One region of the Paenarthrobacter sp. NPDC089322 genome, then DNA from elsewhere that is predicted to be linked to it. Evidence: riboswitches for the same ligand, from Rfam matches in the RefSeq annotation. Region 1 holds a riboswitch; the other holds the start of a gene.
What was found. A riboswitch is a leader RNA that binds a small molecule or an ion and turns the genes downstream of it on or off. The one in region 1 is predicted to bind thiamine pyrophosphate.
Positions count from the first base shown of each region.

Region 2: it holds a riboswitch for thiamine pyrophosphate, as region 1 does, so the genes downstream of both, thiC (phosphomethylpyrimidine synthase ThiC) here and thiD (bifunctional hydroxymethylpyrimidine kinase/phosphomethylpyrimidine kinase) in region 1, are expected to answer to the same signal.

Region 1 covers NZ_JBFBGW010000002.1:353,538-356,759, reverse strand. The annotation lists gene AB0N65_RS03710 (Rne/Rng family ribonuclease) at 1-930, shown strand, start outside; TPP riboswitch at 1,140-1,238, shown strand; gene thiD (bifunctional hydroxymethylpyrimidine kinase/phosphomethylpyrimidine kinase) at 1,229-2,749, shown strand; gene rplU (50S ribosomal protein L21) at 3,129-3,222, shown strand, end outside.
Region 2 covers NZ_JBFBGW010000003.1:348,786-352,007, reverse strand. The annotation lists gene AB0N65_RS05575 (VOC family protein) at 1-89, opposite strand, end outside; gene AB0N65_RS05570 (amidohydrolase family protein) at 166-1,248, opposite strand; TPP riboswitch at 1,323-1,430, shown strand; gene thiC (phosphomethylpyrimidine synthase ThiC) at 1,424-3,222, shown strand, end outside.

The sequences.
Region 1 (3,222 bases):
CAGATGACGCGAAAGCGTATGGGCACCGGCCTGCTTGAGGTGTTCGGGGAGCAGTGCGAGCACTGTGCCGGCCGTGGCGTCGTAACCCATGACGAACCCGTGGAACACCGCCGCGCAAACACCGTGGCCGCCGAGCACCACCGTCCGCATGCGGAACCTCAACAACCCGCAGGCCGGACGGAACGCAAGCGTCGCCGCGGCAAGGGTGGCGGACAGGGCCCCGCAGAGTCTTCGACGCCGGTCCACACCTCTTCCGCTCCGCCGGCACCTACGGCAAGCGTTGAGGCCGTTGACCCGGTTCGCCAGGCCAAAGCCGAAGCAACCAGGGCCGCTTTGGCAACCATCGCCGCTGCGGCGCATGCGGCCCACCTGCACGACGACGAGATTCATCGCGCGGAGGAGCAAGCACGCGCTGCGGCCGGCCAGCAGCACGCCGATGCCGCTGGTGCAACCACAGGCAGTGCTAAATCATCGTCCGAGGCGGGCGGAGCGGACACTCCTGACTCCCATGAGGCAGGCGCCACCCGGCAAGGGCGGACCACTCCCGTCCTTCGCTTTGGCGGGGAAGAGGTTGCCCTGCCGTTCGTTGAGCACCACGAAGAGCCCGCAGCGAGCAAGCCGGCCATGAGCCTGGATCTTCTGGCCGAAGCATTCTCGCACCTCGGCGCACCCGCCCCGGAGGAAGAGGCTTCTCGTCCTGCCGGGTCCGAGGCCGCATCGCCGTCCCGGGGGCGCCGCGGACGCAGGAACCGAAGCGCGAGCAGGGCACAGGGCGCCGCCAACGAGACGAGCGTTGAGCACCACGAGGTAGCAGCCTCCGCGGCGGGTGGGTCATCGCACGAGGCCAAGGCCCCCGGGGAACCCGTCAAGAAGACTGTGGCGGAAGAGCCCATCATCCTCGGGGTCGGAGTACCCGCTTCCGAACTCTAGCCCGGAAATTAAGCACGTGGCTAAGAAGCGCACGTGTGGCATGGGAGCCAGAACAGAAGGGCCCCGCGTTCACCGCTCACTGCGGCGAACGCGGGGCCTTTTGCCGTGCGGACAAGCCGGGAGGCGGCTCCGGCCGATTTGCCGCCGGTCACATCCGGACCCGAACGGTGTATGGGTTGCAGGGCGCCATTGCTTCCCGGCTAGGCTTGGAGGTTGACACGGGGTGCCGGGCGAAGGGCCGGGCTGAGATCCAGACCCGTTGAACCTGTCCGGTTAGCACCGGCGAAGGGATGTCCTGATGACTTCATCGTCGTTTTCTCCTGTCTACCCCCTGGCTGCCGTGGGCCGGCCCCATCCCCGGGTGCTCAGCATTGCCGGCTCTGATCCCTCGGGCGGCGCCGGCATCCAGGCGGATCTCAAGAGCATCGCTGCCCATGGCGGCTATGGCATGGCGGCGATCACGGCGCTCACGGCGCAGAACACCCTGGGTGTCACCGCGGTGCACGTGCCACCCGTGGAGTTCCTTCGTCAGCAATTGCTTGCCATCAGCAGCGACGTCGCCATCGATGCCGTCAAGATCGGGATGCTGGGTGACGCGGCTGTTGTCCACGAAGTCCGCACCTGGCTCGAAGAGGTACGTCCCGCCGTCGTGGTTGTTGACCCGGTGATGGTGGCCACCAGCGGCGACCGCCTCCTGCGGGAATCTGCCGAGGCCGCATTGCGGACGCTCCTGCCGTTGGCTGACCTGATCACTCCCAACCTTCCCGAATTGGCCATGCTGCTCGGGGAGTCCGAGGCCGGAGACTGGGCCTCGGCGCTCGACCAGGGGAAACGGCTCGCAGCTGAATGCGGCACCACGGTTTTGGTGAAGGGAGGACATCTTGCAGGCGGCGAATGCCCTGATGCCTTGATCAATACAAGCGGACTCTTGCGGCAGGACGTGATAGAGGTGGCCGGTCCCCGCGTGGCGACGGTCAACAGCCACGGTACCGGTTGCTCGCTCTCTTCCGCGCTGGCTACGGTCCAAGCCCGGACAGGTGACTGGGAAGCTTCCTTGCGCGAGGTGAAGCCATGGCTGCTGCAGGCCCTCACGACGGCGGACCGGCTGGAAGTCGGCAGCGGCAGCGGACCGATCAATCACTTCCACCACCTCACCGACACCTTGCGGCCCGGCGACTTCGCGGCGCGGCTGTGGCAGGAAGCGACGCCGGAACTGGAGGCCATCTACGGCCTGCCCTTTATTCAAGGACTGCAGTCGGGCGCTCTTCCGGAAAGCGGGTTCAACTACTATCTTGCCCAGGACGCCATCTACCTCAACGGCTATTCGAGGGTCCTGGCGAGGGCTGCAGCACTTGCCCCGACGGAGGAAGAGCAGTTGTTCTGGGCACGGTCGTCACAGCAATGCCTGGAAGTGGAGTCGGAACTGCACAGGAACTGGCTGAGTACCCGCCAGGCTTCCACCCGGACAGGACCGGTCACCAAGTCGTATGTTGATCATCTCGTGGCATCGTCGGCCGCGGGCAGTTACGCGGTACTGCTGGCAGCGATCCTGCCGTGCTACTGGTTGTACGCAGAGGTAGGCCAGGAACTCCACGCAGCCTATGTGGCTGCCGGCGCGTCCAGCGACCACCCGTATGCCGAGTGGCTCAAGACCTACGCCGACGAGGACTTTGCCGCGGCAACCAGGAAAGCCATCGACTTCACGGACGTCGCTGCACGCATGGCTTCCGGCGCCGAGCGCGCTGCGATGGTGGAGGCCTTCGCGCAATCCTGCCGTTACGAAACAGCCTTCTTTGACGCACCCAGGTTGTACGCCTGAGGTTCAGGCTCGAAGGAAGCATTGCCCGTTCCGTTGTCCGTTGCCGCGCGTCGTTTCGCAGATCCCGTCATGCGGGTCCGGGCGCTGTAAGCTGTAGGGGCACGGTGCCGGGCGAGCCCCTTTCAAGCTGGTGACAAACGTCACTTGGCGGCCTCCAGGCCCGGCCTCATTTGCAGCTGAAGGTCAAACTAGCGTAATCTTGATCTTCGGTGCTTACGCCAACACTTGGGTTATGCCCCTTGGAATTGTTCATGGGATGACTCGCGGGCTTCGATCCGAAGTCCACGGCGTTGAGGCACAGCGCGAATCAGGCCCGAATTCCGGTTCAAGGTTCCGCACGCAAATTTAGTAAGAAACGTCGAGAGAAGTGAGTACCCAAGTGGTGTACGCGATTGTCCGCGCAGGCGGCCGCCAAGAAAAAGTTTCCGTTGGAGACTACGTAACGCTGAACCGCGTCCCCGGTGGAGCCGGCA
Region 2 (3,222 bases), on a different contig from region 1:
CTCATGAGCTTCATGTCCCCCACCTTGAGCATGACGGTGCCCATGGTGAGTTCGGCAGGAAGGAGGTCTTGGTTGCGTTGGGTGGTCATGGTGGTGCTCCCTCAATGAAGTGGCCGCTTATCAGCGCTGCTACACCATTAAATTACTTGAAGCTTCAATTTATTCCTAGCGGATGATGTTCCCTCTCAGGACCACATGCTTGAGCCTGCCCACGGTCTCCAGTTCCAGTCGGGGATCCTCTGAGCAAACCACGACGTCGGCACTCGCACCCTCGCTGATGCCGTCGGCTCCCAGCCAGGCGCGGGCCCGCCACGCAGCAGCGTCCAGGACAGCGCCCGGCGGCAGGCCGGCGTCGTGCAGTTCCTTGAGCTCATCAGCGATCCTGCCATGCGCAATGACGCTCCCCGCATCCGTCCCTGCGTAGATGGTGACACCGGCTTCGAAAGCCTCCACAACCCGCTCACGCCGGCGCTCCCATAAGCGCAGCATGTGGGAGGCGTAGCCAGGGAACTTCGGTTGGGCCTGGGCAGCGATGTCCGGGAAAGTCGCGATGTTGATGAGCGTGGGAACGATCGGCACCGATTCCTCCACGAGCCGGGGAATGTGCCGTGGCAAGAGGCCTGTGGCGTGCTCGATGCAATCGATTCCGGCGTCGAGCATGTCGTCGATCGTGTCCTCGGCGAAGCAGTGGGCCGTAACGCGGGCGCCTTCGTCGTGGGCGGCGGAGACTGCATCCTTGACGAGGTTCTTCGGAAAGGAGGGCGCAAGGTCACCGGCATCGCGGTCGATCCAGTCGCCGACGAGCTTGACCCAGCCGTCGCCGTCGCGGGCTTCCTTCCGGACGGTCTCCACGAGCTCCTCCGGGCCAATCTCATGGCCAAGGCCGCGGAGGTAGCGCTTGCTCCGGGCAATATGGCGACCCGAGCGAATGAGCCGGGGCAAGTCGGAACGCTGCTGGATCCAGCGCGTGTCGCTGGGCGACCCCGCATCCCTGATCAGCAATGTCCCGGCTTGGAGGTCGGCCCGGGCCTGGGCGAGAGCCGTCTGCTCGTCCACTGCCCCGCCTACACCGAGTCCCACATGGCAATGGGCATCAACAAAGCCGGGAAGGACCCAGCCATCCACCACGGTGTCCGGGGTGGCTGTTGGTCGCTCAAAGGTCAGGGTTCCGTCGACGGACCATAGGCCACGCAGCTCCCGGTCCGCCGACACGAGCACGGGCCCGCTGAACTCGATGATGTTTGCCACGGAAAAAATCCTAGCGCCGGGACCCCGCCGCGCCTGTATGACTGGGAGCCCGCGGGCAGCTGTGGTAGCTTCGTCTACGACCACACGGGGGCCCCTGCAGGGGCTGAGATCGGACTGATGCAGTCTGCGACCGTTGAACCTGTCCGGGTAATGCCGGCGAAGGAAGTGAGTATCCTTGAGCACCACAGAAACACAGCACAGCCCTGCCCAAAACACGGCAAACCCTTCCGGGTACCAGGCTGTTACCCAATCCTTGAAATCGCATTCGCTGGCGTACGTGGAGGACCGCGAGACGGGCATACGCGTCCCCGTCACGGAAATCGCGCTGGAGCCCTCGCCCAACGGCCAAGCCAACGCGCCGTTGCAGGTCTACAGAACAGCGGGGCCGGGCAGCGACCCGGTCATGGGCCTCGAACCGTTCCGCGCGGCCTGGATTGAAGCCCGCGGGGACACAGAGGCCTATTCGGGCAGGGAACGGAACCTGCTCGACGACGGTAAGTCCGCCGTCCGCCGGGGAGCAGCCTCTGCGGAGTGGAAGGGCACGCAGCCGGTGCCCCGCCGCGCCGTCGAAGGCAGGACCGTCACGCAGATGCACTACGCGAAGAAGGGCATTGTGACCCCCGAGATGCAGTTCGTGGCCCTTCGGGAAAACTGCGACGTGGAACTGGTCCGAAGCGAGGTGGCCGCCGGACGTGCAATCATCCCCAGCAACATCAACCACCCCGAATCCGAACCGATGATCATCGGCAAGGCATTCCTGGTGAAGATCAACGCCAACATCGGGAACTCGGCCGTCACAAGCTCCATCGCCGAGGAAGTGGACAAGCTGCAGTGGGCAACGCAGTGGGGTGCTGACACCGTCATGGACCTCTCCACCGGCGACGACATCCACACCACGCGGGAGTGGATCATCCGCAACTCCCCCGTCCCGATCGGCACGGTGCCTATCTACCAGGCATTGGAGAAGGTCAATGGTGAGGCCAACAAGCTGACCTGGGAGATCTTCCGGGACACCGTGATCGAGCAATGTGAACAAGGCGTGGACTATATGACCATCCACGCCGGTGTCCTGCTCAGGTACGTGCCGCTGACCGCCAACCGTGTGACAGGGATCGTCTCCCGGGGCGGTTCGATCATGGCGGGATGGTGCCTTGCCCATCACGAGGAAAACTTCCTCTACACGCATTTTGACGAACTCTGCGAGATCTTCGCGAAGTACGATGTCGCCTTCTCACTCGGAGACGGCCTGCGTCCGGGCGCCACGGCCGATGCCAACGATGCCGCCCAGTTCGCGGAGCTGGACACGCTCGCCGAGCTGACGCAGCGGGCATGGGAGTTCGACGTGCAGGTCATGGTTGAAGGGCCGGGGCACATTCCGTTCCACCTCGTCCGCGAAAACGTGGAGCGTCAACAGGAACTCTGCAAGGGTGCCCCCTTCTACACCCTGGGCCCGTTGGTCACGGACGTTGCTCCCGGCTACGACCACATCACCTCGGCCATTGGCGCCACGGAAATCGCACGCTACGGCACCGCCATGCTCTGTTACGTGACACCGAAAGAACACCTTGGCCTGCCGAACAAGGACGACGTAAAAACAGGCGTGATCACCTACAAGATCGCGGCGCACGCAGCCGACCTCGCCAAGGGCCACCCGGGGGCGCACGAACGCGACGACGCACTCTCCAAAGCCAGGTTCGAATTCCGATGGCGTGACCAGTTCGCGCTCTCCCTTGACCCGGTGACCGCGGAAGCCTTCCACGACGAAACCCTGCCCGCCGAACCGGCAAAGACCGCGCACTTCTGCTCCATGTGCGGACCCAAATTCTGCTCCATGCGCATTAGCCAGGACATCCGGGACGAGTACGGCTCAGCCGAAGCACAGGCCGCGATCGCCGGAATGTACAACGGCATGCGTGAAAAGAGTGAGGAATTCCTGGCGTCGGGCGGAAAGGTCTACTTGCCGGAGCTCCGGAT